3 regions of the Ferdinandcohnia sp. GQ5 genome follow, and region 1 is predicted to be linked to each of the others. Evidence: a T-box and tRNA genes for the amino acid it is inferred to sense, from the RefSeq annotation. Region 1 holds a T-box; the other regions hold tRNA genes.
What was found. A T-box is a leader RNA that pairs with one kind of tRNA and senses whether it is charged. The one in region 1 lies ahead of argS (arginine--tRNA ligase), so its partner is inferred to be a tRNA-Arg.
Positions count from the first base shown of each region.

Region 2: it encodes a tRNA-Arg, which carries the amino acid that the T-box ahead of argS (arginine--tRNA ligase) is inferred to sense. The anticodon was not compared.
Region 3: it encodes a tRNA-Arg, which carries the amino acid that the T-box ahead of argS (arginine--tRNA ligase) is inferred to sense. The anticodon was not compared.

Region 1 covers NZ_JCAXEW010000009.1:118,385-129,213, forward strand. Annotated here, with positions in the region: gene AC6CHV_RS12820 (long-chain-fatty-acid--CoA ligase) at 1-424, shown strand, start outside; gene AC6CHV_RS12825 (enoyl-CoA hydratase) at 553-1,329, shown strand; gene AC6CHV_RS12830 (MGMT family protein) at 1,378-1,683, shown strand; gene argS (arginine--tRNA ligase) at 1,712-3,397, opposite strand; T-box leader at 3,439-3,805, opposite strand; gene AC6CHV_RS12840 (M48 family metalloprotease) at 3,969-5,231, shown strand; gene aceB (malate synthase A) at 5,432-7,021, shown strand; gene aceA (isocitrate lyase) at 7,058-8,335, shown strand; gene AC6CHV_RS12855 (IDEAL domain-containing protein) at 8,410-8,646, opposite strand; gene AC6CHV_RS12860 (hypothetical protein) at 8,834-9,049, shown strand; gene AC6CHV_RS12865 (competence protein ComK) at 9,235-9,774, shown strand; gene AC6CHV_RS12870 (YhjD family protein) at 9,809-10,186, opposite strand; gene AC6CHV_RS12875 (prolyl oligopeptidase family serine peptidase) at 10,357-10,829, shown strand, end outside.
Region 2 covers NZ_JCAXEW010000003.1:107,010-117,838, reverse strand. Annotated here, with positions in the region: gene AC6CHV_RS04855 (glutaredoxin family protein) at 1-163, opposite strand, end outside; gene rpoN (RNA polymerase factor sigma-54) at 189-1,493, opposite strand; gene AC6CHV_RS04845 (hypothetical protein) at 1,693-1,869, shown strand; tRNA gene AC6CHV_RS04840 (tRNA-Arg) at 2,158-2,229, opposite strand; gene clpP (ATP-dependent Clp endopeptidase proteolytic subunit ClpP) at 2,489-3,079, shown strand; gene AC6CHV_RS04830 (HPr family phosphocarrier protein) at 3,124-3,381, opposite strand; gene whiA (DNA-binding protein WhiA) at 3,529-4,470, opposite strand; gene mgfK (gluconeogenesis morphogenetic factor MgfK) at 4,510-5,484, opposite strand; gene rapZ (RNase adapter RapZ) at 5,484-6,374, opposite strand; gene AC6CHV_RS04810 (NUDIX hydrolase) at 6,575-7,033, opposite strand; gene AC6CHV_RS04805 (aminotransferase class III-fold pyridoxal phosphate-dependent enzyme) at 7,686-8,999, shown strand; gene AC6CHV_RS04800 (GNAT family N-acetyltransferase) at 9,084-10,652, opposite strand.
Region 3 covers NZ_JCAXEW010000003.1:22,793-33,621, forward strand. Annotated here, with positions in the region: gene AC6CHV_RS04310 (hypothetical protein) at 1-69, shown strand, start outside; gene AC6CHV_RS04315 (GNAT family N-acetyltransferase) at 79-603, shown strand; gene AC6CHV_RS04320 (SRPBCC family protein) at 614-1,093, shown strand; gene AC6CHV_RS04325 (VOC family protein) at 1,250-1,657, shown strand; gene AC6CHV_RS04330 (isochorismatase family protein) at 1,662-2,192, shown strand; gene AC6CHV_RS04335 (tetratricopeptide repeat protein) at 2,189-2,662, shown strand; gene AC6CHV_RS04340 (ribonuclease J) at 2,685-4,346, opposite strand; gene AC6CHV_RS04345 (hypothetical protein) at 4,461-5,057, shown strand; gene AC6CHV_RS04350 (hypothetical protein) at 5,066-5,470, shown strand; gene AC6CHV_RS04355 (DUF4181 domain-containing protein) at 5,480-5,782, shown strand; gene AC6CHV_RS04360 (NERD domain-containing protein) at 6,427-7,422, shown strand; gene AC6CHV_RS04365 (DUF1801 domain-containing protein) at 7,618-8,040, shown strand; gene AC6CHV_RS04370 (VOC family protein) at 8,135-8,503, shown strand; gene AC6CHV_RS04375 (hypothetical protein) at 8,682-8,825, shown strand; tRNA gene AC6CHV_RS04380 (tRNA-Arg) at 8,975-9,048, opposite strand; RNA gene ssrS (6S RNA) at 9,173-9,367, opposite strand; gene AC6CHV_RS04390 (DUF3231 family protein) at 9,604-10,611, shown strand.

The DNA.
Region 1 (10,829 bases):
GGGCTATTATAAAATGCCTGAAGAAAGTGCTGCAACATTACGCAATGGCTGGCTTTATACAGGTGATTTAGCAAAAATGGATGAAGAAGGCTATTTTTATATCGTTGACCGCAAGAAAGATATGATCAATGTTGGTGGATATAATGTTTATCCAAGAGAAGTAGAAGAAGTACTTTATAATCATCCTGGTGTTGTTGAGGCTGCTGTTTTTGGGGTGCCAGATCCGAATATGGGTGAGGCAGTTCTCTGTTATGTTGTGAAGAAGGAAGAAGATTTAAAAGAAGAGAATCTTCTAGATTATTGTCGTGAGCATTTAGCTAAATACAAGCTACCTAGTAAAATCGAATTCCTAGAAGAACTTCCTAAAAATACGACCGGAAAGATTCTCCGTCGTGCATTAAAGGATTTAGTTACAAACAAATAAGGTAGAGAGCAGGTCAAACGGCCTGTTCTTTTTAGTATGGCGACAATGATAAAAATTGTTAAAGGAATTTTTTAGTTTGAAGCGAAATAGGATGTAAGCGATATTAATATTTATGAAGAGGTGGAACTATGACTACAGTTTTATACGAAGTTGAAAATCATGTTGCAACTGTCACATTGAATCGCCCAGAAGCGTTGAACTGCTTTAATTATGAGATGCTTAAAACACTTGATGAGGTTATCGAAGATATTCGTACAAATGCCGATGTTCGCGTTGTTATCATTACTGCAACAGGTGAAAAAGCATTTAGTGTGGGTGCAGATTTAAAGGAACGAAAAACATTAAATGAAGCACAGGTTAGAAGAAACGTATATAAAATAGGTCAGGTTTTTGCTAGTATTGGAGATTTACCACAGCCAACTATCGCTGCAATCAATGGCTATGCATTTGGTGGTGGAATGGAGCTAGCACTGGCTTGTGATTTCCGAATTTCGGTTCAGGATACACAGATGGGGTTGACAGAAACAAGCCTAGCAATCATTCCTGGAGCCGGGGGAACGCAACGACTTCCTCGCCTTATTGGTGAAACAAAAGCCATGGAACTAATTTTAACTGCAAAACGAATTAGCGCCGAAGAGGCGAAAGAATACGGGATTGTATCAAGTGTTGTTCATCGAGACGAACTAATGGAAGCTTCCATGAAGCTAGCAAATGATATGTTAAAGAACGGTCCTCTTGCCTTACAACAAGCTAAATTTGCTATTAAGCAAGGATTGAACACTGACCTGCACACAGGCTTTAAAATTGAACGCAAAGCGTATGAAGTGATTATCCCAACGGAAGACAGAGTGGAAGCACTAGCTGCCTTCAACGAAAAAAGAAAACCGAACTATAAAGGGAAATAAATATAGTAAGTTCACAATAAGTATTTCTAGTGTAAGGACAAAGTTAAAATGAAACCATTTACCGAAAGTGTTATTAGAATCATTACGCAAATTCCACCTGGACAAGTTATGACTTACGGACAGATTTCAAAACTCGCTGGAAGTCCAAGAGGCGCTAGGCAGGTTGTGAGAATCCTTCATTCGATGAGTAAGAAATATAACCTTCCTTGGTTCCGGGTTATCAACTCCAAGGGTGAAATTGCAATTGCAGATGAGGAAACACGTGCTGCTCAAGCCATTTACCTACAGGATGAAGGGATAGAGGTTATTAACGGCATTATAGATTTGAAAAAATATCAGTATCATCCAGAATAAGAGCCCGGGACACAAGGTCCTGGGCTAACTACATTTCTTCTGGAGCTTTTACTCCTAGCAATCGTAACCCTTCTTTCAGTACGATAGTAACAGAACGTACCAATGCAATCCGATCGTTCATTTCTTCATCCACATGAAGAACCTTTACATGACTATAATACTTATTGAATTCTTGAGAGAGATCTATCACATATTTTGCAATTACTGAAGGCTCATACTGCTGCATACTTCTTTGGATGGTTGCCGGGAAATCCATCAGTAGCTTCACAACTGACCAGCTATGCGAATCGGAAAGTCCATTTGTTATTTCTCCTGAAACCTTCGCCTTTCTTAAAATAGAGCAGGCTCTTGCATGAGTATATTGAACATAAGGTCCTGTAGTTCCTTCAAATTTAAGCATATCCTCAAGTGAGAATTCAATATTGTTGAGTCGTTCATTCTTTAAGTCATGAAAGATGATTGCACCCAAACCGACCATTTTCGAAATTTCATCTTTGTTATCGAGACTGGGGTTTTTCTGTTCAATGTTTTGCTTTGCGAGCTCGATTGCTTCCTTCATAACATTTTCTAACAGAACTATTTTTCCTTTTCGAGTCGACATTTTCTTTCCATCTTTGAGGATGAAGCCAAATGGAACATGGACCATATCGTTTGCCCACTGATAACCCATTTTTTCAAGTACTAGAAAGATTTGTTTAAAATGCAAGCTTTGCTCATGTCCTACTACATAGATTGCTTTAGCAAAATGGTAGTGATCTTGACGATAGATGGCTGCTGTTACATCTCTGGTGGCATAAAGGGTTGCACCGTCAGATTTTTTTATTAAACAAGGTGGTAGATATTGTTCAGATAAATCAACTACCTCTGCCCCTTGTGACGGTGTCAAAAGATTTTTCTTATTTAGCAATTCAACAGTAGTCTCCATTTTGTCATTATAAAAGGCTTCTCCATTAAAGGAATCGAATTCTACATCTAGCAGGGAATAAATACGTGAAAACTCCTTTAATGATTCCTCTCTAAACCAACGCCATAGGTTTAAGGCTTCTTCGTTTCCTTCTTCAAGCAATTTGAACCACATTCTTGCTTCAGCCTCAAGTTGAGGATTTGTCTGGGCTTCATCGTGGAAACGAACATAAAGCTGTAGCAACTCCGTTATCGGGTTTTTTCTAACGGCCTCATCATTACCCCAAAGTTTATAAGCTACAATGAGTTTTCCAAATTGTGTACCCCAATCTCCAAGATGATTAATCCGGAGCGGCTGATAGCCACATTTCTCGACAATCTTGGCAAGCGAATTTCCGATAACAGTTGAACGCAAATGCCCCATTGAAAAAGGCTTTGCGATATTTGGTGAGGAAAAATCAATGGTTATTGTCGCTCCTTGACCAAAGCTGTGGCTTCCGTAATTAGACTCTTTGGCAAGAATGGTTTGAAGAATATATTTGCTTATTTCCTGTTTGTTTAGAAAACAGTTTACATATGGCCCTTCTGCAACAACCTTTTCAAAAAGGGAGTCTTGAATTAAAGGTGCCATTTCCTGTGCAATAACAGCGGGTGATTTTCGCAAGTGCTTTGCAAGTGCAAAACAAGGAAATGCTAAATCACCTTGTTCCTGAAATTTTGGTTTTTCAATAAGTTTTATTACTTCTTCAAATGATAAAACAGCTTGTAGTTGCTTTGATAACGCTTCGGCATACATTTGTCTAACATTCATTATCTAACCTCCTTTAAAAGTATAAAAAAATCCCGTCTCTTAAAAGAGACGAGATTTACCCGCGGTACCACTCAAATTGTTCACGATGAACCAAACTTAATAAGTAACGGGTTCCCCCGGCACACCCTACTAGAGGATGTTCAAAAAAGTCCGATGAAAATGACACGTCGAATTTCTTCGTTGGCTTGCTTCTCCGTTCCTCACGTATTAACTACATACGCTCCGGTACTCGAAGCTTCGCCGCCTCGAACTTCTTGGTCCTTTTCATCCTCCTTTTTGAACTCCACTATTATTATTTCAGGTGGGCTTCTCAGAAGTGCGGTTCATCTTGACTTCACCATTGGGCTTCCACCATCCCCAACTCGCTATCGGTTACATCAGGACTACTCTCTTCATCACAGAATTTCGATTATATTTCATTCATGATAACTAATTATGGATTAGAAATCAATGAGTTTTTTATACGCTTATATTGTCAAAAATGAAGATATGAGGAAAGTCATTGTTCTATCTGGCCCTACTTTTAACTAAAATACTAGTAAGAGGGTTGTACATAAAGGGGGACAGCATAGTGAAAAAAGTAATTGGATGGTCACTTGGAATTTATCTCATCTTTGGTTTATTTATAGCGTGGTATTTATTTTTTGGAACAAATACGGACATACCTGCGCAGCTGAAAGGAAGTCCAGCGGACCCACAAACATTTATGAATAATCGTGAGCTTTTACTAAGTGAAGAGTATTCACAAATTAGAAACCTTTTGTTTTTCCTGTCAGTACCGTTTGAATGGCTGATTTATATACTTGTTCTCGTGATTGGGATTTCAGCAAAATTCCGTGATTGGTCAAAAGTATCAGCAAAGTTTTCGATCCTACAAACAGCGATTTATTTATTTTGGCTTTCCTTGTTGGTTGAAGTATTATCATTTCCACTATCATGGATTAGCTACAATGTTTCAAAAACATATAATATTACTGTACAGACCACTCAAAGCTGGATGAAGGACCTATTAATTGATTTTTGGGTGAATTACGCGTTAATGATTGTAATTGTGGGCGTCTTGTTTTGGTTGATTCGAAGAAATGAGAAAAGATGGTGGTTCCATGCATGGCTTCTATCAATCCCATTCTCCATGTTTCTCATGTTTGTACAACCAGTTATTATAGACCCACTTTACAACGATTTTTTTCCATTAACCAATAAAGAGTTAGAAACAAAGATTCTGGAGATGGCAGATCGTGCGGAAATTCCTGCAGACCATGTATTTGAAGTGAATATGTCCGAAAAAACAAATGCCCTTAATGCATATGTAACCGGAATAGGGTCTAATTCGCGAATTGTGCTTTGGGATACAACACTTCAACGTCTAAGTGAAGATGAAATATTATTTATTATGGCCCATGAGATGGGGCATTACGTGATGAAACATATTTATATTGGAATTGCTGGTTATTTGCTATTAACCTTAGTTGGACTCTTTATGATTAGTAAGCTTATGTCTTTTATGGTAAGAAAATGGGGTCAACTGTTTAAGATAACAAGTGTGAAAGATATTGCCGTTCTTCCAGTGTTTCTATTGTTAATCTCTGTTTTAAGTTTTGTTTCAGACCCAGTTTCAAATGCTGTTTCAAGACACCAGGAAAAGTCAGCTGATTTGTACGCTCTTGAAATGACGGAGGATAACAAGGCAGCAGTTTCGTCCTTCCAGGAATTATCAAAGGCTGGTCTAAGTCAAGTGAATCCACCATTCCTAGTGAAGATGTTTAGATATGGACACCCAACAATGCTTGAAAGGATTACGTATACAAACGAATTTGAAAAGAATGAGAAATAACCAAAATAGCCTTGTTTTCAGAGTGAAATCTGTTAACAAGGCTTTCTTTTTTTTATATTGTTATAGTACAGAATTACTATTTTTTAATTGTTATATAAAAAAATACAGAAAAATGTTCCAATTTCAAAAAGTCTGTTATATAATACTTCTGTATTTAATAATCTGTATTATAACAATTTAAGGAAGGTGTTAGGGACAAAATGACGACACAAACCTCAGGAATTCAGATCATGGGAAAGATGAATGAGCAGTATGAAGAAATTTTGACACCCCAGGCATTGAACTTCATTGAAAAACTAGAGAGGAACTTTGGAGAAAGAAGGAAACAACTTGTAGAAAAGAGACAGCATAGACAAAACGAAATCGATAGTGGAAAGATGCCAACATTTTTGCCTGAAACAGAGCATATCCGAACTGGAGATTGGACAGTTGCGCAGATTCCAAAAGACTTAGAGGATCGGCGAGTTGAAATTACTGGCCCAGTCGATCGAAAAATGATTATTAATGCACTAAATTCAGGGGCAAAAGTATTTATGGCTGATTTTGAAGATGCTACCTCTCCTACTTGGAATAACATTATCGAAGGGCAGATAAATCTACGAGATGCTGTAAGAAAGACGATCACATTTGAAAATAAAAATGGAAAAAAATATCAACTTCACGATGTAACTGCAACACTTGTTGTCCGCCCTCGCGGCTGGCATTTAGAAGAGAAACATATACAACTTGATGGCAACCGAATATCAGCGAGTTTATTAGATTTTGGTCTTTATTTTTATCATAATGCGAATTACTTGATTGAGAATGGAAGTGGTCCATATTTTTATTTACCAAAGATGGAAAGCCATCTTGAAGCAAGACTTTGGAATGATGTTTTTATCTTTGCACAAAATGAAATTGGAATTCCTCAAGGAACGATAAAGGCAACTGTGTTAATTGAAACGATTCTAGCAACCTTTGAAGTCGAAGAAATTTTATATGGGTTAAAAGAACACTCAGCAGGTCTAAATTGTGGTAGATGGGATTATATTTTTAGCTATTTAAAAAGATTTCGGAATGTAGAAGATGTGATATTACCAGACCGCTCTGTTGTTACGATGACAGCCCCATTTATGAGTGCTTATTCACAGCATGTCATTAAGATCTGCCATAAACGCAATGTTCATGCGATTGGTGGGATGGCTGCCCAAATACCTGTAAAAAATAACACAAAAGCTAATGAAGAAGCCTTTCAAAAAGTAAGAGCAGATAAGGAACGTGAAGCGAACAATGGTCATGACGGCACATGGGTGGCTCACCCAGGGCTCGTGCCAGTTGCTAGAGAAGTATTTAATACAATAATGCTTGGAGCTAACCAAATTGACCAAAAACGTGAAGACGTTCAAGTAACAGCCGAGGAACTTATTGCGGTTCCAGAAGGAGCTATTACAGAGCAAGGAGTACGTACGAATATCAATGTTGGCATTCGATACATTGAATCATGGCTTCGTGGTCATGGTGCCGCACCGATCCATAATCTAATGGAGGATGCAGCTACAGCTGAAATCTCTAGAGCTCAGGTTTGGCAGTGGATCCGCCATCCAAAAGGAATACTTGCGGATGGAAGAAAGGTCACACTTGAGCTAGTTCACCAACTGAAAGAGGAAGAGCTTGAAAAAATTAAACAAGAAATCGGGAAAGAAGCATTTGAAACTGGTCGTTTCGCGGATGCAACTCGTCTGTTTGAGGACTTAGTGACGAATGATGAGTTTGTTGAATTTTTAACCTTACCTGGATATGAAATTTTATAGATTAAAAAATGAGTAGAATACAAGGAGGAATTTAAAATGACAAACAAAAGAGTTCAAAAACTGCAAGAAAGCTGGGAAATGGATTCTAGATGGAATGGAATTGAAAGACCTTATTGTGCTGAGGATGTTATTCGCTTACGTGGTTCAATTGATATTGAGCATACATTGGCACGAAGAGGATCTGAAAAACTCTGGAACCTCCTTCATACAGAGGATTATATTCATGCACTAGGAGCATTGACTGGTAATCAAGCCGTTCAACAAGTAAAAGCAGGTTTAAAGGCAATCTATTTAAGTGGGTGGCAGGTAGCTGCTGATGCGAACCTTTCAGGGCACATGTACCCTGACCAAAGCCTATATCCAGTCAACAGTGTACCAAGTGTTGTTAAGCGTATTAACCAAGCGCTTCAACGTGCCGATCAGATTCAACATTTAGAAGGCCAAGGCGATACTGACTGGTTTGCTCCGATTGTGGCAGATGCAGAGGCAGGCTTTGGCGGACAATTGAATGTTTTTGAATTAATGAAAGGCATGATCGAAGCAGGTGCTGCTGGTGTACATTTTGAAGACCAACTTTCGTCTGAAAAAAAATGTGGTCATTTAGGTGGAAAGGTTTTATTACCAACACAAACCGCAGTACGGAACTTAATTTCCGCTCGACTAGCTGCTGACGTAATGGGAGTACCAACGATTTTAGTTGCTAGAACTGATGCTGACGCTGCAGACTTAATAACAAGTGATATTGATCCTGTTGATCAGGAATTCATTACAGGCGAACGAACACCAGAAGGTTTCTTCCGGACACAGGCAGGGATTGAGCAAGCAATTGCACGAGGTCTGGCATATGCACCATATGCTGATTTGATTTGGTGTGAAACGTCTGAGCCAGACTTAGAGCAAGCACAGCGTTTTGCTGATGCTATTCATGAGAAGTTTCCTGGTAAGCTATTAGCCTATAATTGTTCTCCATCTTTTAACTGGAAGAAGAAACTAGATGAAAAGACTATTGAGAATTTCCAAAAAGAAATTGGAAAAATGGGTTACAAATTCCAATTTGTTACGTTGGCTGGATTCCATGCTCTAAACCACAGCATGTTTGAATTAGCTAGAGGTTACAAAGAAAGAGGAATGGGGGCATATTCAGAGCTTCAGGAGGCTGAATTCGCAAGCGAAAAGCATGGGTACACAGCTACAAGACATCAGCGTGAAGTAGGAACAGGATATTTTGATGAAGTGGCACAGGTTATTACGGGAGGAACATCATCTACGACTGCTTTAAAAGGCTCTACCGAGGAAGCACAATTTTCAAAATAAGACGCCTAAAAAAACTGGCTAACATATTGTTAGTCAGTTTTTATTCGGTTATTCTTGGACTTTACAATTTTATATTATGACGTTTTGCTAAATAATTTGCGGTACTCCGCTGAAGCTTCCATAAACAATCCTTCATTTTTTGAGTCAATTGCTTCATTAACCCTCGTTTCCAAAAGCTCTTTTCTTCGTTTAAATAGGCTCTCATCGATAATCATTTGAATATATATGTCTAATACCGATTCCCTAGGTGCTTTGAAATTTTTCGTATCCCGTGACTTCATGATCTCAGAGTATGTTTTTCTTTTTTTCATGAAAGCTCACTCCTAATCCTTTTTAATAGTATATTTAGGTGGACACGTAAAATCAACCGAATTTTTAGACTTTTTAAAAATTTATTTGGAATACTAATAGTGTCTAGGCAAACTTTAACTGACTAAAGTTAAATTCTTGTATGATAATTTATATTTTCATGCATGATAAGAATGGAGGTGGAAAAATATGAAAAATAATTTAGATGAGGGTTCAAATCACGATATCCCAAAGAATACACCATTAAATCCAGTTTTCGGCATGTCAAATGTCCTAGACACAAATAATCCTTTTCTTTCAGAATCTGCTTATGCGGGTAATTCGGTGGATGAGCATACGACATTAGAACAAGCAAACTCCTATCTGGCCGAAAAAGAGCTAGGACAAATAAATGAAAATTCATAGCAGAAAATAAACTCGGTGGTCTTCTTTTAAAAATGTTTTTGCATCCAAAAAAACATTTTAGAAAGAATTCCACTCTTTTTTTGTGAATTTTTTGTGAACTGTATAGTTATAAATACCTAGTAATGCTAATATGAAAATGCTTCCATTAGTAAAAATATTAGAATAATTTAAAGGGGGATGAATAGATGGAGGTTAAGCAAACGAATTATTTGATGGAATATGAAATTAATCCAGACACTATGGCGGTATTACCTATTGAAATAGGTAAAAATACTTGTTCAAGGGTACTTGAAGTTGAAGGTGAATATGTTGTTGCTATGAAGCCGACTGAGATTGTTGACCGAAGCTGCCGTTATTTTGGAAGCTCGCTTAAGGGCAGGCAAGAAGGGACACGTGAAATTATGGGGGTAACCCATAAAGCACCGATTATTGTTGAAGCGTCTAATAAGATTTTTTTATTTCCTACCGCATCGCCAACAAAGCAAGACTGCGCATGGCTATCTCATAACTATGTTTCAGATTGTAGATACAGTGTGAACGAGAACACAACTGTTATTTTTACAAATAAGCAAGCCATTAAATTGCAAATCTCGAAAGGCTCCTTTCAAAACCAACTCCATAGAACTGCACAACTGCGAACGATTGTTACCAATAGAATGGACAAGCCAAATAAACGCATAAATTTTGTATTAAATCCTCAAAACGATCCAAGTATTCCAAACTAATCTGATTGCCAATAATGAATTGGTTTTCCCAGCCTTACGTTTGTTCATTGTTAGTCAATGTCTTTTCGATGAAATAAGATTCAAGCAACTGTTGAACTTCATTTCGAATCCGTGGGTTAAAGTAGTTATGTTCCTCTTCATAGCCTCGATACATGAATGAAAATAATGTGAATGCCTCATCTCTTTGTTTTTCCCATACCTTCATATTTTTCTTTTTCATTTGTTGTTTAATTGTATAGAGGTCTTTTTGAACCATCTTCATTGTATGTTCAAGTAAATGGAGATATGGCTTCTTTAACTTAAAGCCAGCGGTTTCTATTGCTGTCAGATCACGATTAAGGATGGTAAGAACCATAGGTAAAAAGATAGCTTTTTCAAAAATAGCTCGGTCATCCTCAGGTATTCTTGTCATGATTATCCCTCTTTTTTAGAACGTATGTTTGTATATATGATAAGACATATTTTTAGAAGAATCAAGAAGAGAGAAGGAAAAAGTATTTCTAGTGTCGAAATACTTTTATTAGTGGTGCATCATGTATGAGGTACTACAATGACAATTCGTAAACAAAGGACGGGAGAAGAATGACAGAGATAAAACGTAGAGGCATCGTAGCAGAGGATTTATATGAATTAAAAACAGTCAATGATCCACAGCTTTCTCCGGATGGAAGCAAATTTGTGTTTGTGGAGACTGAAATTAATAAGGATAAGCACGAGTATAACTCACATTTATATGTTGGCACTGTTGAGGGTAAAGTTACTCAATGGACTTTTGGTGATGTGAGAGATGGGTCGCCACGTTGGTCCCCGACTGGAGAATCTATTGCATTTGTATCGAATCGTTCTGGAAAACAGCAAATCTATTGCTTGCATACAGATGGTGGTGAACCAAAACAAATTACATATTGTGCAAATGGAGCACGAAATCCGATCTGGTCACCGGATGGTTCAAAGATCTTATTTACTACTTCATTAGCACATGACGAGAGCGTTACGGATAAAGAAAAGAAGAAGAAGGAAGAAGATGAGAAACATCTTGAACCGATGATCGTTGA
Region 2 (10,829 bases), on a different contig from region 1:
CGATAACCGGAATCATGATTTGATATTTTTCAAGAAGTTCATCATCTTTATAAATATCAACCTCATTGAGTTCTAATGGAAATTCCTCACTTAATTCCTCGATAACCCGCCTCGCTTTTGTACAAAGGGAGCAATTATCTTTTGAATACATGGTGACTTGAATGCGTCTCAACTGTTACACTTCCAATCTACTTGCTGTATCTTTTTCGCTTCGATGAAGATGGTATATTTAATTGATCACGGTATTTTGCAATTGTTCTTCTGGACACAAGAATACCATGCTCCTCCTTAAGTATACTGACAATATCCTGGTCTGACAAAGGCTTTTGTTTATTTTCCTCATCAATCAACTCTTTTAAAACGTTCTTAACCTGAGTTGATGACGTGTCGGTTGAACCCGTTGTCTGGATGTTGCGACTAAAGAAATATTTCATTTCGAAGATACCAAATGGAGTTTGCACAAATTTATCTTTTACTGCACGGCTTACAGTTGATTCATGAATGTCTAAACTTTGTGCAACATCACTCATTATAAGCGGCTTTAGATGAGCTGGTCCTTTTAGAAAAAAATCCAGTTGGTGATTGATGATTTCGTTCATGACATTTTGTAAGGTGAGTTTTCTCTGCTCCAAACTTCTCATAATCCATTGGCACTGGTCCACTTTTTCTTGAAGATAGGATTTAGTTTTTGAATCTTTTTCTTGTATGAAATGTTGGTAATACTGAAGATTCAACGAAACCTTTGGTAAATAAGAATCGTGCATGTTCATGATGACAACACCATTTTCAACTTGAATATCAAAGTCAGGAACAATATATTGTGCTTCTCCTCCATGAAAAGCTGCACCTGGTCTCGGCTGAAGAGTTTGGATAAAGTCAAAAATCTGTTGAATGTCAAAGAGCTTTACATCAAGTTGCTTTGCGATTTCCTTCCAGGACTTTTCTGCGAATTCTTCAAAATAGTCCTGAATAATTGTTTCAGCAAGACTATTCCGCTTTGGCAATTTCCTGAGTTGTAGAAGTAGGCATTCCTGTAAGGACCTTGCCCCTACCCCAATCGGCTCTAGACTTTGAATATAGTGAATTGCACTTTCGATGGTTTCTGTATCCGTATTAAGGTCCTTTGCAATCTCCTCCTCCGGAAAATACAGATAACCGTTGCTATCCAAAAGTTGAATTATATACTCCATCGTTCGCTTTTTTACGGTGTTCACTTTCATATATGAAAGTTGTGTAAGCAAATGTTCATAAAGGGTTGTTTCTTTTTTTCCAATATAGTCAATCGGATTTGTGTAGGATTCATTTTTGACCTTTGATTTCATTACTCTATTAAAATCCGTTTGTTTTACTTCTATTAGGGGATTTTCTAATGTTTGCTCTTCTAGAAATTTAGTCAGATCCAAAGAAGAGTATTGTAAAAGAGTTATAGCTTGAGTTAGCTCCTTTGTCATGACTAGCTTTAATGATTGCTGTTGAAAAAGTCCAGTTTGCATATTCACTCTCGTTTTCCCCCTTCCCCTGAGTTGTATTAAATGGAAGCGTTTACTTTTCTTATTGTAATGAACAACCTCATTTTATCGAAGAGGTTCTATCGCTAATTTTAGCTTACTTCTATGGTATCGAAAAAGTTAAATTTTAGCACGCATTTTTATTCATTTTTTGAAAGAATCTACTTTAAAGAGGTGATTTGAATTGAAAAAAAATGAGATTATGTATACCGGCCCGGTGACGGGGACTTTGTATGAAGCAAAAAAAGCGAAAAACAACGAAGAGTTCGCAACTGAATTTGATCCCATTCAAACAATGTGGGCTGTGAACCCAGTTGACGAGGATGTGTACGAAGGAACATTAGGGTATAAGGATAATTAGCGATTTGGAGATGGAATTTTGGCGACGTGATGGGCGGGGGATATCTATGCCAACGTAGTCTGATTGTTTGCTGATGAGGGTTTGATTCGCGTTTACATTACCTTTTAGGTTGATTTCTGACTTGTAAGGGTACGATTAGCACGTTTGTGTTCCCTTTTGGCTCGATTTCCGGCTCGTAAGGGTACGATTCATGCGTTTGTGTCCCCCCTCAACTATTTTACGAAAAAAGGTACCAATACCATAATACGCAAAAAGGACCAGATTTTACTCTGGTCCTTTCTTCATTAGCGCCCTCGGCAGGATTCGAACCCACGATAAGAGAACCGGAATCTCTTGTGCTATCCACTACACTACGAGGGCATGTCTAAATAGAAACTGCACTCATCATTATAGGCTAGAACGCATTTGATTGCAAGATGAATGTTTTAAAACACTCCAATTCGGTTATGATGGTATACGTATGAAATTTAGTTTTTTTCACATCGATAAAGGTATGTCATAAATGTTTGTAGAATAAGATAAGTTAGTAAAGCGAATTGTTTGACCTTTACTGACCTTAATTGTATGATGGAAATACATAGTAGTAAAGTTTTTAATTTGTTTTGAAGGAGGAAGTTAAATGAATTTAATCCCTACAGTTATTGAGCAAACAAACCGTGGAGAACGCGCCTATGATATTTACTCGCGTTTATTAAAAGACCGTATTATCATGCTTGGAAGTGCCATTGATGATAATGTGGCTAACTCAATTGTGTCTCAGTTATTGTTCTTAGCAGCTGAGGATCCTGAAAAAGATATTTCTTTATACATTAACAGCCCTGGTGGTTCGATTACAGCTGGTATGGCTATTTATGACACAATGCAGTTCATTAAGCCAAAGGTTTCTACAATCTGTATTGGTATGGCTGCTTCTATGGGTGCTTTCTTACTTGCTGCTGGTGAAAAAGGCAAGCGTTTTGCGCTTCCTAACAGTGAAGTTATGATTCACCAACCACTTGGTGGAGCACAAGGGCAAGCAACTGAAATCGAAATTGCGGCTAAGCGTATCTTATTCCTACGCGATAAGCTAAACAAAATTTTAGCTGAGCGTACTGGTCAACCACTAGAAATTATTGAAAAAGACACTGACCGCGATAACTTCATGACTGCTGAAAAAGCAATGGAATACGGATTAATCGACAAGGTTATGTTCCCACAAGACAATAAATAAGAAATAATAAAAATCCTCTCACATCTAATCGTGAGAGGATTTTTTTATGCTTCTTTTTGAACAAATTCAGTTAATGCTTCAACCGCTGCTTCTTCATCATTTCCATCAGCAATTAATGTAACTGTTGTACCGCTGCCAACTGCTAAGCTCATTAGACCCATGATACTTTTTGCATTTACCTTTTTTCCATCTTTCTCTAAAAAGATATCTGCAGAAAATTTATTTGCTTCCTGAACAAACATCGCTGCAGGACGTGCTTGTAACCCCGTTCTTAAAGCAACCTCAACTTGTCTTTCCACCATTCGTTTCTTCCTCCTCAAATTTTTCTGTACATTCTTAAGTTGTGTTTTTTTTTAGTATTTCCTATTAATACGTAGGTTGAGCTCTAAAGGTTTCATATTTTATTTAAAAATGATAACGCTTTATTTTTCTCCAAGTGAGCAATGTGCTCACTTTATAGATTGGCCCGCTCGTAGCTTATCAGCAATTTCATCGATTTTTCGAAGTCGGTGATTAATGCCCGACTTACTAATCTGGCCTGATGTTACCATTTCGCCTAACTCTTTAAGTGTGACATCCTGATAGGCGACGCGAAGCTCCGCAATTTCTCTTAATTTATCGGGTAGAATGCCTAGGCCGACTGTTTCTTCAATGTATCGAATGTTTTCCACCTGACGAATCGATGCCCCAATAGTTTTATTAAGGTTAGCTGTTTCACAATTGACGAGGCGGTTCACCGAATTTCTCATGTCACGGACAATTCGAACATCCTCGAAACGAAGCAATGCCTGATGCGCACCAATGACATTTAGGAACTCTGTGATTTTTTCTGCTTCTTTTAAGTAGGTGATAAAACCTTTTTTTCGTTCTAACGTTTTAGCGTTGAGATCAAAAACGTTCATCAATTCACAAAGTGAGTCATTGTGTTCTTTATATAATGAAAAAATCTCAAGATGGTACGAGGATGTTTCTGGGTTATTAACGGAGCCACCTGCTAAAAAAGCTCCGCGTAAATAGGAGCGTTTGCAGCACTTCTTCGCTACTAATTCCGAAGAAATTTCCTGCCTTAATGAAAAGCCTTCAAAAATCTTCAAGTCTTCTAATATTTCCTTTGCATCCTCAATAAGGCGAACAAGATATACATTGTTCTTCTTAAGTCTCATTTTCTTTCGAACAAGGAGCTCTACTCCTACATTATAGCATTTTTTCAGAAGTGTATAAATTCTTCTCGCAATCGCGGCGTTTTCCGTTTGGATGTCAACCACCATTTTTTGGTTAGAGAAGGAAAGTGCGCCATTCATTCGGATCAAAGCGGAAAGCTCGGCTTTTGCGCAGCAGTCTTTGATGTCTAAATTTGTAAGTTCTTTTTTCGTCTCTGATGCAAATGACACAGTTCCACCTCCCTTTTTTTAAAAGTGGGTGATTTACCCTCAATCACCCTTTTTATTTTTAATGAGCAAATCGTATAACAGGTTTGCTACTTTTGTAGTGTCGTGTCTGATAACTCCATTATCGTATGAAATAATTTTATCATGGATGATAGCTAAACCTAAAGCAGAAAGCCTTTCAGTGTCGTAAACTACAGGTTTTGCTAGCTCTTTTGCATATTTTTCTTTTATATTCTCAGGAATCTCTCCATTATTGACAAGAACAGTATCAATGAAATTGACGCCCATATGATCGTACAAAGCTTGAACATGGTCGCTAGCTGTAAAATTCAACGTTTCCCCAGCCTGTGTCATTACATTACATATATAAACTTTTTTTGCTTTCGATTTTAAAACCTCTTCACCGATTTTGGGTACAAGTAAATTCGGTAAAATACTGGTGTAGAGGCTACCAGGACCAATGATAATCATATCTGCCTGTTGTATTTTTTCAATCGATTCTTGTAGAGGTTCTACATCACTAGGTGTTAAAAATACACGCTTTATTTTTTTCCCCGAATATGGAATCTTGGATTCTCCTGAAACAACTGTACCATCCTCCATTTCAGCATGTAGAATGACGCTTTTATTTGCCGCCGGAAGGACCTTCCCTCTTACATTGAGGACTTTACTCATTTCACCAACTGCGTGAACAAAATCCCCGGTAATTGTAGTCATTGCCGCAAGAATCAAGTTCCCCAGGGAATGACCTGATAATCCATTCCCACCGGCAAACCGATGTTGAAATAAATCTTCAATTAGTGGCTCCACATCTGACAACGCAGCTAATACGTTTCGAATATCACCAGGCGGTGGGATATCCATCTCATCTCGAAGACGACCAGAAGAACCCCCGTCATCTGCAACCGTCACAATTGCCGTGATATCAACAGGTAGATATTTTAATCCTCGTAAAAGTACAGAAAGTCCTGTTCCCCCACCAACGATGACAATCTTAGGTTGTTTTGGCTTGGTCATTACTTTTTGTCCTTTCTCTTCTCAATATCGCGGTGAGAAACATGGGTCTGATATTCATCCTTGAAATGATTTGCGATATATTCGGCAAGCGTAACAGAACGATGCTGTCCACCTGTGCAACCAATTCCAATAACAAGCTGACTTTTACCTTCCCGTTTGTATTGAGGAAGCATAAATGCAAGCAAGTCGGTTACCTTTTCAATAAACTTCTGTGTTTCGGTCCATTTTAATACATAACCTGAAACATCATCTTCAAGTCCAGTTTTCGGTCTCATCGTTTCGATATAGTGTGGATTTGGAAGAAAACGCACATCAAACACGAGGTCAGCGTCAATAGGAATACCATATTTAAAACCAAATGACATTACGTTGACTGTAAAGGTAGGTCTTGATTCGGATGCAAATTGCTTTAAGATTTTCTCGCGTAATTCTCTTGGTTTTAACTCAGAAGTATCATAAATGTATTGTGCTCTTCCCTTAAGTTCATCAAGAATTTCGCGCTCTGCCTGTATCCCTTCCAATGGAGAACCAGTCGGAGCAAGAGGATGAGAACGTCTTGTTTCCTTATACCGAGTAACAAGAGTCGTATCCTTTGCGTCAAGGAATAAGATTTGCGGAGAAATCCATGAGACTTCTGAGAGCTCGTCAAGTGATGCAAAAAGGCTATCGAAAAACTCACGGCCCCGTAAGTCCATGACGAGTGCAACTTTATTCATTTTTCCGCCAGATTCTTTCATCAACTCTAGAAACTTTGGAAGCAAAGTTGGGGGTAGGTTATCTACGCAAAAATACCCTAAATCTTCAAAACTTTGAATGGCAACCGTTTTTCCGGCACCTGACATTCCAGTTATTATTACTAATTGTATTTCACTTGTTGAACCAACACTCATTGTTTTGCCTCCCTAATATAAATGCGCCTTGGCGTATTTGCACTCAGATTTTCTATATCCACACGAGGGTTTACAAAGACGTTGTCACAGAATGTGGCGTTCTTAATGTCTTATGCTTGAAATTTTTCTCTAAAAAATCTGAGGCATCCGCCAGACGCACTAACTTTATGCAGTCTGTGCTTGAATCTCGACTGAATAAATTAGCTTGGATCTAATCGATAAGATAGTAATTGAAAATCGGGTGTATATGTAAATGTCCCATATATGACCCCAGAACCTTTAAGTACATAATCTAAAATATGATAATCACCTGGTGCCATCGGCAGATTGGGTATGTCCCCGATGTCTTGCCATTTCAGGATTCCCTCTTCAGATTCATCAACATTTTCCCCTTCAAAATCATTAGCTAAGAAAGAAAACATCATCCATTCAGAGGTTACCTTGTCACCTTCTTTAATGATAAATGTAAAAATCCCTTTAATATCTGGGTTCTTAAGATAAAGTCCAGTTTCCTCACGGTATTCACGGATACAAGAGTCACGGATTGACTCACCCGGTTCCATTTTTCCACCAGGGGCAACCCACCACCCGCGTCGTGGCTTTTGTAAAAGCAAGACTTTATTATCCTTGCGTACTAAGCAATTTGTTACTCTTTGCACTTTCTTTCACCCCAAGTCGGTCTCTTTTTAAATAGACCGTTTGTAAGCATTCATATTGATATTATTATACTATTTCTAACAGGTACTCACAACGAACAAGATTTTCATATTGTTTTTTATAATTTAAGGTGTGTTTCCTAAAGGAGGTTGAATAGGACCGCGTCGACGTCCTGTGGTTGTCGACACTAGCACGTCCTGTGCGTCGAGAGTTCAAGGCGGCGCAGCTTTGAGTACCGGAACGAGGCAACTGCTTGAGCTAACATCATTGTAGCCTTGCGCTGAGGAATTGACTTCGAGAATAAACTAGCAGACGCAAGCGCATGTCTTAGTAATTCACTATGTTCTCGGTGCAATGTTTGCAGAAATTCGAAGTGTCATTTTCGGCCGACTAAAAAAAAGGGGGCACGGGGGATGTACCCGTGCCCAAAAAAAATCTATTTATAAAAAGGGGGTCAATTACTACTATTATCATACTCAAAATATATTTCATCCGTGTTACAGGAGAGTTAAAACAAAATTACGTTTTAAAAGTAGCATTTACATAAACGAAACATTAACCCGAAAGGAGTAGTTCCTTCACTTATTCGTAGTTCAAAAGCTTGAACCCTTCGCATATATTTCAATAAAAGCTTATTTACGAAGGAGGAATTGAATGAACGAAAAAGGAATGGTGCGACAGGAACTAATGGAACTTGATCAAAAACATTTTTTGCATCCAACCTCTCCGATACAGCAACAGCAGGATTTAGGACCTGCCTTTATTTTCACAAAAGGAGAAGGTGTGTTTCTTGAGGATGTGAATGGAAAACGCGTACTCGATGGCATGTCTTCTTTATGGAATGTCAATATCGGACACGGTCGTAAAGAATTAGGGCAAGCAGCACAGGAGCAGATGAATAAGCTTGCATTTAGCTCTTGTTTTGCAACATTTAGCAATGAACCTGCAATCCGTTTGGCAGCTAAACTTGCAGAAATTTCACCAGGAAGTTTATCAACAACCTTTTTTACTTCAGGTGGCTCTGAAGCAAATGATACGGCATATAAATTAGCACGGCATTACTGGATACTCCGTGGAATGCCTGAGAAAAAGAAAATTATCTCTCGAAATAGGTCTTATCATGGGGTTGCCATGGGATCGACAAGTGCAACAGGCCTAAAGCCTTTTCGAGATTTTACAAATTCATTAGCACCTGATTTTTATCATACGGATAATTTTTCTGCTGAGGAATTGCGCCAGACGATTGAAACTGAAGGTCCAGATACAATTGCAGCATTTGTCGCTGAACCCGTGCAAGGGGCTGGCGGGGTCCATATCGCACCTGAAGGATATTTTAAAGAAGTGCGGAACATCTGTAATGAATACAATATTTTATGGATTACAGATGAAGTGATTACAGGATTTGGGCGGACAGGTGAATACTTTGGAGTGGACCACTATGGTGTTGCACCTGACATGATGTGTTTTGCCAAAGGTGTAACGAGTGGATATGCCCAGTTAGGTGGGGTCATGCTATCCGAGTCTATTTTTGAGGATTTCAAGCAACTATCAACTGGGACACTTTTACATGGATATACGTACAGTGGTCATCCAATGGCATGTGCAGTCGCGTTGAAAAACATCGAAATCATTGAAGAAGAGGGATTAATCGAGAATTCTGCAAAAATGGGTGCCAAAATGCTTGATGGTTTTTCATGGATTCAAGGTGAAAGCAGTCTTGTCAGTCATGTCCGTGCACTCGGCCTCATGGGTGCTGTCGAAATCAATACACCACAGCATGTAAAAGGACCTCTTGCCCCCAAAATTGTGAATGAGGCCGCGAAAATCGGCTTAATCTGTAGATCCGTCGTATTTGATGGTTTGGATACACTCGTCTTCGCTCCCCCTCTCTGTATCAGAAAGGAAGAAGTCGAACTCATGATTGAAAAGCTACATCACGCGATTTTTAGGGTTGAACGAAGCGTGTAAGATAGAAATATGAATAACCGCCTATTCCTTTGCGGATTAGGCGGTTAATTTATGTTAAACAGTTATTCACATGTGTATAAGTATTTAATCAGATGGGATTGTCTTTTTGGCTTGTTTAGGTTTCTTCGTGATAATTTGATAATAATCCGTTCGGCGATCTTTTAGTGGGGTTTCGGTTCCAATGTTACGGTTTCGTCGAAGGCTTTCAAGGTCAACCTCTCCCACCACGATTGTTTCAATATTCGGGTTGCACTCTCCAACAATTCCATTGCTTGAGAACGTAAAATCAGATGGTGAAAAAATACCGGATTGTGCGTACTGTACATCCATATGTGGGACATGTGTAAGGTTACCGACCGCACCAGCAATTACCGTATATACTTGATTTTCAACAGCACGAGCTTGTGAACAATACCTCACTCTTAAATACCCCTGTTGATCTTCTGAGCTAAACGGGGTAAAAATAATTTGTGCCCCTTTATCCACAGCAATCCGAGCAAGCTCCGGAAATTGTATATCATAGCTTATCAGAATTGAGATTTTTCCACAGTCTGTGTCAAATACGTGGACACCATTCCCTGGTTGAACTCCCCACCATCTTCTCTCATCAGGTGTGATATGGAGCTTATATTGCTTATCGATTGTACCATCTCGTCTGAAAAGGTACGCAACATTATAAAGGCAATGATCCTCTTCCACAAAGTGCGAACCGCCTACGATATTAATATTATATGTTACGGCAAGTTTCGAAAAGAGATTAATATAGTCCTCCGTATATTCTGAAACTCTTTTGATTTGTTTACTCGGTACCTGCTCATCAATGAACGACAATAACTGCATGGTAAACGTTTCAGGGAACACAGCAAAGTCTGAGCGGAAGTTAGAACTCGCATCGATAAAATATTCACATTGTGTGGCAAAGTCTTCAAAGGATTTGATTTTTTTCATCATATATTGAATCACTGAAATTCTTACTGGGAGGGACCGATTGTAAATTCTCCTCGTTTTCTTAGGCAAGTAATCTGGATTATTCCATTCCATTAGAGTTGCATAGCCTAAAGAATCCCGATCCGATAAGTAATTGGCATTAACGCGCTTCAGGACAAACCCATTAATCATTTGAAAAGTAAGGGCTGGATCATAGATGTTCTGTTGGATGACCTGATCCACATATTCCCTAGCAGACATTTCATCCGCATATTTATGATAGTTTGAGATTCTTCCCCCAATAATGATACTTTCTAAGTTGAGTTCTTGAGTAAGTTTTTTTCTAGCCTCATAGAGTCGACGCCCGATTTTCATACGGCGATAATCCGGATGGACCATGACATCAATTCCATAAAGATTTTTCCCATGTGGGTCATGGTTGCGAATATAGGAGTTATCGCTAATCTCATCGAACGTATGCTTATCCTCATATTCATCAAAATCAACAATTAAGCTTGAGCAGGAGCCAATGATTTTCCCATCATATTCAACACAAAATTGACCTTCAGGAAAGATGGTAAGATGGCTTTCTAATTGATCCCGCTCCCATGGGTCCATATTGGGAAAACACACTTTTGAAAGCTCAATAATCTCTTCGATGTCCTCATGCCTAATATTTCGTAACACAATCCTCTTCTCAAATCTTGATAAATCAATCCTCGACACAAAAATCTCCCTTTCTGGGCATTCGATAAAATAAAAAGCAATATTCAAAATTCATCCCCGTTTATATCACTATATTATTGAGAAAGCGTATATATATCTGTTTGATTTTAGATGATCATTATAATTGATACATTTTGTATGCCATTTGATATCATCTCATTTTAATTCTTTACGGAA
Region 3 (10,829 bases), on a different contig from region 1:
ATGGATGAAAACGAAGAGAATGTATCAAACGGTGATGCGTTTTACGCCTTTGCACTCGAGGTAAAATAGGAGGACGTTATGAAAATAAGAAAAGCGGTATTAGCTGATGCATCAGGCATTGCCAAGGTGCATGTCGACAGTTGGAGATCGACCTATACAGGAATTGTTCCTGATGAGTACCTTCAGAATTTATCTTATGAATCTAGGGAAATGATGTGGAAAAAAGGAATCCCCAACGGCCATATATTTATAGCAGAAAATGAAGAAGGTGAAGTTGTAGGATTTGCCTGTGGTGGGCAAGAGCGGAGCGGGGAATACGGAAACTTTCATGGCGAGCTCTACGCCATTTATATTTTAAAAGAATATCAAGGGCGTGGCTTGGGTAAAAAGTTAGTAGCTCCTGTTGTAAGACAACTTTTAGGCAAACACATAACTAACATGCTAGTATTAGTTTTGGAAGAAAACAAATCCTGTCTATTTTACGAAGCACTTGGAGCCCGCAAACTAGATTCGGTCGAAGTCGAAATCGGCGGGAAGACACTGAAGGAAGCCGTTTACGGATGGGATGATTTAAAATCAAGCTTCGGCACGATAATGAACTAGGAGGTACAACATGCTAGCAATACTTGAAAAAAATGATTCCAATTACATAGCTACATTTGAACGTCACTTTTCACACTCCGTTGATGAGGTGTGGGCGATGCTAACAGAAAATGATAAACTACAATCATGGTTTTCAGAATTAAAGGTTGATTGTCTTCATAAGGGTGGCCGTCTCCTATTTGATATGGGGGATGGAACCTTCGAAGAAATGACCATCACTGACTTTAGTGACCACGCTGTTTTGGAATATACATGGGCCGACGACAAAGTCCGCTTTGAGTTGACCCCTGGGCCAAATGGTTGCAAACTTCTATTAATTGAAACGATCACAAAGTTGACTGACCATACCCCAAGAGACTTAGCTGGTTGGCATGTTTGTTTAGATATCATAGGTGTTTTACTTGATGGAAAACAAGTGGATGACCGTAAGAAGCTCTGGGAACCCTTATATGAACAATACGTCCAAGCCATAGCTAGCTTAACTAAATAACACTTCATAAAGAAGCCGATCCATAAGGATATGGCTTCTTTTTTATACGCCATCGAGCTCTCTTATTGGAAGATAATTCATAAAATTAAAAGGGAATTCAAAATATGGCTCGAATAAAGTAAATATCGAAGTCTGTTAAAAAAGGAGGCCAAGAAAATGTCACAAAAACTCATACGGGTCGGAACCACTTACCTTCCTGTTTCTAACGTGGAGCGTTCAGCTAGTTGGTACACTGAAAAACTTGGGGCTACGTTAAATTATATGGATGAGGACAAAGCCATCATCAATTTGGCGAATCAAAGCTTTTTCCTTGTTGCAGCATCGGAAGGACAAAACGCAAACTTCATAGATTCAAAAGGTAATGAACGCTTTTCACTAACTTTTGAGGTTGATGGTTTACAAGCATTAGAGAAATTACATAAAGAATTCAAAGATCTTCATATCACTGTAGGAGAAATCGAGGACCGTGGCCATGCAGGTAAGAACTTTGTATTTAGAGATCCAGACGATAACCAATTCGACGTTTGGAGCGAACTCAGTCCTACATTTAAAAAAGGAGGATAAATAAATGCAAGCATTACTAGTGATTGATGTCCAAAATGGCATAGTAAATTTTAAAGATTTTAGCGAGGAACTTCACAAAATTCAACAAATCATTCAAGATTTTAAAACGAGAAAACTACCAGTAATCATGGTACGTCATTTTGATGAGGTTGAGGAAAGTCCATTATATCGGGAATCTGAGGGCTCTGAACTGCATGAATCTGTCAGAGATTATGCGGATTATATCATTGAAAAAGAGACACCGAGTGCCTTTTTTAAAACAAAGCTAGCAAGTATTTTAGAGGAACTCGGAGTAGAGCACATATTTATTACTGGCTTTGAAACAGAGTTCTGTTGCATGTTTACCGCCATTTCCGGATATGATCGTGGCTATAAAGTAACCTTTATTGAAGATGCAACCGGAACCACAAACACTGAAGATACGTATGAGATGAAAGGACTTGATATTAATGACTTTGTAGGAACAGTCCTTAATTGGTCTAATGCTGTTGAGGTTCTATATTATAATGAGTATAAGGAGACCTATAAAAAATGAAGCAAGCACTTCAACTTAGAGAAGAGGGTCGTTTTAAGGAATCAAATGCACGGCTATTGAGTTTGGTAAAAGAGTCGCCAAATGATCCTCAGCTAAACTATCAGGTTGCCTGGAGTTTTGATGTGTTAGGTTTGGAATCGAATGCTGTCCCTTTTTATGAAAAATCGATCAGATTAGGTCTAGAAGGTGAAGACTTGGAAGGGGCACTTTTAGGTTTGGGTAGCACTTATCGGACCCTCGGAAAATATGAAAAATCAGCAGAGACTTTAGTAAAAGGTCTCGAGCTATTCCCTGAAAATCATGCGATAAGGTCTTTTTACGCAATGACACTATACAATCTTAATAGACACCAGGAAGCTATGGGAATTTTGCTAAAAAGTCTAGCCACGACCTCGGGGGATAAGTATATTCAACAATACAATCGTGCAATCAACTTTTACGCAGATAAGCTTGATGAAATATGGAAATAAAAAACCCTCCACAATCGGAGGGTTAGACTTCAATGATAAACGGAACAATCATCGGCTTTCGTTTTGTTTGGGCAAATAGGTACTGACCCACCGCTTTTTTAATTTCTCTTTTCATTGCATTCCACTGGTACTTATTTTCACTTTGCAGGTCTAGAATCGACTTTTTCACAAGTCGGTTCGTCTCCCTTAGAAGCTCTTCAGAGTCTCGATTGAACACAAAACCGCGCGTAATTGTATCTGGACCAGATATGATTTTCTGATCTCGTTTACTGAGTGTAACAACAATGACAACCATGCCATCCTCAGATAACTGCTTGCGGTCGCGTAAAATAATATCGCCTACATCACCGACACCAATTCCATCCACATATGTGTCTCCAGAAGGGACTTTCCGAGTTTGACGGGCCTCCGAATTTTGAACATCAACCACATCGCCATTTTGAATAATGAAGGTATTCTCCGGATCCACTCCAACGGATGCTGCTAGCAATTTGTGCTGATGTAACATCCGATATTCGCCGTGAATCGGGATAAAATATCTTGGTTTCATTAAGGTCAGCATGAGTTTTAATTCCTCCTGATACCCATGACCAGACACGTGCATTCCAGTTGCGCTTCCACCGTATAAAACGACCGCCCCAAGTTGGAACAAATTATCAATAATGCGTGATACATTTTTTTCATTACCTGGAATCGGACCGGCCGCTAGAATTACCGTATCCTCAGGAAGGATTTGAACATCTCGGTAACTTGCATTCGAAAGACGGGCAAGTGCAGCCAACGGTTCCCCCTGACTTCCTGTACATAAAATACAAACCTTCTCCGGTGCAAGATTGTTCACCTCTTTGGCATCAATCAGCATCCCATCTGGTAGGTTAAGGTACCCGCGCTCGACTGCAACATCTACCACATTCACCATACTTCGCCCAAGTAGAGCAAGTTTTCGGTTTGTTTTCATCGCGGCATCAACAACTTGTTGCACTCGACTAATGTTGGAAGCAAACGTTGACACAAATACCTTACGCCTTGCTTTGAAAAATGCTTCCTCTATACTGTTTCCAACTTTTAACTCAGTCGGTGTTGAACCAGGGCGCTCCGCATTCGTACTTTCTGATAATAGTACAAGCACACCTTCTCTCCCGATTTCAGCCATCCGATGAATGTCCGAATGTTGATCATTTACAGGTGTCAAATCAAATTTGAAGTCCCCAGTATGTACAACCCTACCCTCGGGAGTGTCAAACACAATTCCGAGGCAATCCGGAATACTATGATTTACTTTGAAAAAGGAAACTGAAATTTCTCCAAACGTAAGCTTTGAATCTGCATCAATAGTTATTAGCTCCGAATCTGCAATAAGTCGGTGCTCTGTCAGCTTTAACTCAATTAAACCTAGTGTAAATCGAGTCGCATAAATTGGTACATTGAGTTTTTTTAGAAAGTATGGAATCCCGCCAATATGATCCTCATGCCCATGCGTAATAAGTAATCCGCGAATTTTTTCCCGATTTTCTTCTAAGTAAGTAAGGTCTGGAATGATTAAGTCAATGCCAAGCAAGCTCTCATCCGGAAACTTCCCCCCACAATCAATCACCAAAATGTCATCATCATACTGTAGCACATACATATTTTTCCCAATCTCATTGATTCCGCCAAGTGCAAAAATCGATAATTCGTTGCTCAATACTTACGCCTCCTACATCTTAAATCGTGTTCTTAGTTTGACCAGAGTTTACTGGATTTATTTATAAGGTGTTCCAAAATATGTTAATATTAGTTTTGTGAGGGGGTACTGAACGTGAAACGATTACCATTTGAACGACGAAACGTACATTATAATGAGAAACTTTTTGAAATAGATGAGCAAATATGTGCCCTTTTAGAGAAGAGAAAAAATATCTCAAATGACAATCCAGGATTACCAAAGGAAGAAGTGATTTCTGGGTGGGCAAAAAAATATGGATTCTACGAAGAATATTTGAATGCTGTTTTTGAATCATTTCGAACTGAAAAATATTTCAAACCAAGGGTAGAGCCCGAAGGATTTAAGAAACACCTGCCGGTTTTAAAAGCTGTCGAAGTAAAAAATTTACTTTATACTATCAATTTTATACGACAATACTCGAACGCAAGTGTCATCAATTTAAATATCGATTGGGATGCATCAGAAGAAATCGAAGAAACGTGGGTACACACTTTTTGGGAATTAGAAATGGGAGACAAGTACGATTGCAGAACAGAAGGTGGTAGTGGATCAGGAGGCCATGTTTCTTTTAAATTTGTTGTGTCACCTCCACTACCAGACGATCCAAAGGGAATAGTCCTACAATTCAAGGGAGATCAAACACCATATCGTGAAGCTCCAACTCGGGTAGAGTTTGAAATTGAATTATGAACTATTTTATGAAACTTAATGTAATGGGCACACTTTATGCCCTTGCTTTATTTGTTGCGATCGAACTAATTTTAAATGTTTATCGGATTAGTAGACTCACAGGCTGGGATCTTGGAAGTGTAATAAATGTAATCACTATTCTTGTTTTTGCGGGATTTGTTGGGGCAACCTTTTTGTTCATTTTGATGACAAAAAGGTGGATGAAGGCAAGAAAATCTAGTTACTGGTCTGTGGTACTTTGGGCACCATATCTTGTATTCTGTGTTTATATATTTGCTTCACTTTTCCCAATTATAGACCCCGGAGAAGTACCCAGCCCAGGTGTCGGCCTAGTGCTCATTGCTGCTCTGTTTGTGTACCCATTTTATGTGGCTTTGGTGAATTTTGTCGGTGTGAATCTACGGAGAGGATAAGGTGTATCAATGATTTATCAGTTTATTATATTTTGTTTGGTAGTTATAATACTCGGATCGGCTGGTGAAGCCATTATAAGGCGAAAGTTCAATATAGAGAAAAGAGGAAAATTGGCTCGCTCAGTCAATAAACTACAAACTAGACTTGAAATAGCTCTATTTGTCCTTTTTATAATCGGCATTTGGTTCGTAATGGACAATATCTTTCTATACTTAATTGGTTACTTAACTATCCTTAATTTATTCCGTGCATTCATGTACTATAAATATGAACCCGAAAAGAAGCCCATATCCTTTTTGTGTATGAATTAGTACTGTTAATGGCAGTTTGGGCTGTGGCATATTGGTGGATTTTTGAGTGATTTCAGTTATTAGCCATAAAATAAAAATAACGGCCATAAATTTTTTTTATTGGCCGTATTTTTGTGCTAACGGCTATAAAAGTTTAATAAAAGCCATAAATTGTCCCACGCTGAAAAGATTAATTAATTTTAGGCTGTTTTCGCAAACTTTGTTGTTTTTATATCGTTGACTTCCGCTTCAGGTGGACGCTTTCCGCGGGCGTGGCTTGAGCCTCCTCAACGAAATGTGGAGGCGGCTTGCACAGAAACGAGAAAATTGGCCACTCCGACAAAGAGGCGTAATTTGCCTCTGAAGGAGGAGTTGAAATTTCTCGAGTTTCTAGCCGCTACAACTGGACAAGTCGCTGCCGCTCCTGCGGGGTCTCAAGTCTCACGCTTTTCCCGCTGGACATTGAATTTGCTTCTTTGAAATAACCCACGCACGAAGAAAATGTGAATACATTTTCGAGGAGTCGCCACCTTACGCTCCAACCAACTTGGTTTGCAATTTATTAACATAAAGCAACAATCTTTTAGAAAAGAGCCTAATTTTAAAAGGATTTAAAGGGATTTTGTCGAAAAAAACATTATCAAACAATAAAGGAGTTAGAGTTAATGAGGAAAAAGGAGTTAGAAATCCCTTTACGCATTAGAAAACTTGAAGCCGAACTAAAAAGATTGCCGGAATCGCACCCAAAATACCAAGAAATTAACGATGAATTTGGTCGTAGGATGTCCGGATACCGTGGAGAACAATCCTTAAAGTACTATTTGTCCTTTTTAAAAGAAAAAAATTACTTCATCTTTCACAATCTACGTCTTCCTGACGTCTCCGGTGAGCACTTTTTTGAAATAGACTTACTTCTAACCAGCCCCAAATACCAACTAATCATTGATGCTAAACATTATCGCGGAGAATTATATTTTGACGGTAAGTTTGACCAACTAATCCAAACCTACAAAGATACGAAGAAATCGTACCACTGCCCGGTTGCCCAAATCAACAGGCACCAACTACAGCTAAAACGACTCCTCGAAACCTTTAAATTACCCAGCCCCCCAATTGAAACCTTAGTTGCCTTCACAAATCCCAATGCTATTATTGATGCCAGCAAAGACTTTAAACACTTTCATAAAGTCATAAAAAGCCCAAGTTTTCTTTCGAAAATAGATTTGTTTGAGAAGAGGAATAAGCAAGAAATATTGGATAAAAAACAACTTCAAAAATTGTCAAAACTACTTTTAAAGAAACATACCCCACATGATCACGACATACTCGCACAATTCGGGATAAAAGAGCATGAACTCATTAAGGGCGTGCGATGTCCTAAATGCAACAAGATTCCAATGGAACGAACGCCCAGGTCGTGGCGCTGTACAAAGTGCAATTATACCTCTAAGACAGCTTATCTGAACTCTTTGGTTGATTATTCGCTTTTAATCGGGAACACAATCACAAATCAACAACTACGTGATTTCTTAAAATTGCCTACTCGTTCAGGTGCAAAAACAATATTCAAGTCATTAAATTTAGAGTATAGGGGTGATCTGAAGGCTAGAGTATATATCATCCCTGACGATTTTGAAAATATCCTTAAAGAATTTGAGTGAAAATAGGGTTCGTTTAGTATTTATGGCTAATAATATTTTTTTATGGCTGATAAACAAAATTTATGGTCAATAATCAAAAAATATGGCCGGTAATTAAACTTTATGGCCAATAGTTCCAAAAAGCAGGATTCCCCACCCCACGTCTCGAATGAATGAAAAATGTCAATCCTACATACTATCAAGGAGGTCTAAACCATGTATGAATTAAAAACAAAAGAGAATGACGCAAGTGTCATCGAATTTATTGAAAGTGTTGAGAGTCCGAAGAAGAAAGAGGATGCTTACAAATTATTAGATATTTTCACAGAAACGTCTGGATACCCGGCAAAAATGTGGGGGCCGAGCATTATTGGTTTTGGATCTTACCATTACAAATATGCCTCCGGTCATGAAGGAGATGCGCCACTTGTTGGATTCTCACCACGCAAAGCAAAAATTAGTCTGTATTTTGCACCTGGCGATACAAAGCGTGAGGAGCTTCTCGAAAAGTTCGGCAAGTACACAACTGGAAAAGCGTGTGTCTACATTAATAAAATTGCAGATGTCGATGTTGATGTACTTAAAGAGTTAATTGCCCAATCCATACAATTTTTAAAAGAAAGGTATCCTGAAAAATAAGGTAAACTTATATCAATACATAAAATTAATCAAATTTAGTTATCCCTCGAAATGAAGTACGATAGAAGTAACACATATTAAAGAGGCGATAAAAATGACTTATACCATTAAGGCAATTGACCACATTCAACTTGCTGCGCCAAAAGGCAGTGAAAACCAGGCACGCCATTTTTACGTAGCCATTTTAGGCTGCAAAGAAGTCGAAAAGCCAGAGACTCTTCGAAAAAACGGCGGTGCTTGGTTTACGTTTGGAACTGTGCAAATTCACATCGGTATCGAGGATCCGTTTGCTCCCGCCAAGAAGGCACATCCAGCATTCGAAATCGAAAACTTAGAAGCCTTAAAACAACATCTTCTTAACAACAAAGTGGAGATAATTGATGACAACAACTTGCCGGGTGCAAATCGATTTTATGCGCATGATCCGTTTGGCAACCGCCTAGAATTCTTAGAATGGAAGTAGAGTTGAACCAATGAAAAACCAGTTACTCAATCCAGTTCCCGAAAAAATTAGACCTTGAACTACAAGACATCCTCGAACGAATCAGCAGTTCGAAGCCACTGCAAATATATGAATGAACGACAAACTGATTGCCCACACTATGGCTAATGTAGAATTTTCCATAGTGGAGGTGGTCAGTTTGCCTAAGGATACGAAAAATGAAAGCCTAGAACTTTCTTCAAATGATGCACTTCGCGGGAAGCCCTATCTCGATATCGATCGCACTATTATCGAGGGAGTTTCAGCGTATGTGAATAAAGAAACGAAAACAAAAGATGTATAGGGGCTTAAAGCCTCTTTTTGTTTTTTTAACCTAAGAGGAAAAAGTGAGTAGAGTCCAAAAGAAAAAAAGGATGTCCCCTGAAATGACCCGTAATTGTTAGAATCTAACGTTTACAGGGCAATTTAGCCCGGACATCCTTTTTAATTTAGCGTCCCAGATAGGAATCGAACCTACGACCTACAGCTTAGGAGGCTGTCGCTCTATCCTACTGAGCTACTGGGACATCATATAAAAAATAAATATACTACAGAAATTAATTATAAAATTAATTACTGAAAAAGGTCAAGACATTGAAACGACAAATAAAAAATCCACTCTCCTATTGGAAAATGGATTAGCATGAAATTGGAAAAGCCACAATTGCCGTAATACGCTAAGAAAGTTTAAAACCACCACTCCTCAAAGTGGGTGTTTGCAGAAACGTTCCTGTATGTCCTTCAAGTCGCCATGGACGAAGGCCTGCCATTCCAGCTTCAATGTTAAACTCCCTATTACAGTTCAAAGGTTAAACTTTATTATGATTACGTACAATGTAGCTTGTATATGTATACTACATGATTGAAACCATGAAATCAAATGTAAAAAAAATCCAAATTGTTGAATTTTGTCGTTGTCTTTTCAGTCGAAATCAATTGTTGTTAGAAATAGTAGTGGAATCAACAACATCTTTAGTAATTAGAAAGAATTTTTGTCGAAAAAAATTTGAGAGCCTATGATTTTTGAATACATTCGCTCAGCTTGAAAATACTATATAAAAAAAGTGATGAGGAGTTATGCAATGAAACCAACTAATGAGCAACTTACTACGGCAGAAATGGGTAAGCTGTGGGCGGTCTACATGGGGAACTCAATGGCCATTTGCGTGTTAACCTATTATCAAAAACATTGCCAGGACCCTGATATTATGGAGATTCTTAAAAAAGCAAAAGGCCTCAGCGAAAAAATAATAACTGGAATTACAGAGGTATTCAAAAAAGATAATTTTCCAATACCGATTGGATTTGACGTTAAAAAGGATGTTAACCTAGACGCCCCTAGATTGTTTGCAGATGAATTTTACCTTCATTATTTAAAGTATACTGCAAAGGCAGGGCTTAGCCTTTACTCTACTGCGATTCCTATGATGATACGGAAAGACGTTAGAGAACTTATTCTTACTATCGACCACAATACAATTCAATTTTTAGTTGCTCTAAATGAAATTCTAGAGAATAAAGGTTATTTAACAAAACCACCAATCATCCCAATCCCTAAGGAAGTAAGTTTTGTGGAAAAACAGAGCTATCTAGCTGGATTCCTTGGTGATGCAAGACCGCTACATGCTTTAGAAATTGCACACCTTCAAGATAATCTTGAAAATAATGTGGCGAGTAAAGGGCTATTGATTGGATTTAGCCAAGTAGCCACTCATAAAAAAGTAAGAGAGTTTATGCAACGCGGAGTGGAAATTACACATGATCATATTAAAGATGCTAGGGAAAAATTAAATGAAAATAATCTACCAGGGCATCCATTACTTGATGACTTAGTGGAACCATCATCCATCCCTCCTTTTTCAGACAAGTTGATGGTTTTCCATAAGATTGATATGTTCTCAATGAAGATTCGGTCTTATGCGAACGCTATGTCAACGAACGGTAGACGAGACCTTGGGATGATGTATGGTAAGTTCATTATCGATGTAGGAAAATTCGCAGAAGATGGCGCAAATATCATGATTGACGAACACTGGTTTGAAAAACCCCCACATGCTGTTGACAGGAAAGCACTTCTAGATGACCGATAAAATGAAAAAGTCAGGCAACCATAGCCTGACTTTTTTATTTAAGGTAATGTAATTAAGCTCGAAAATTCCCCTTTTTTCTTTCGCAACCAGTTTGCTAATATTCAAATCCTTTCCTCGTTAGTTAGAGAAACTAGATATCCAAAACGTTTCAATATATTAAAAGGATTTTGGTTTGTTTGCATCGAAATACATATAAATCTTATCATTTTTAAAAAGGG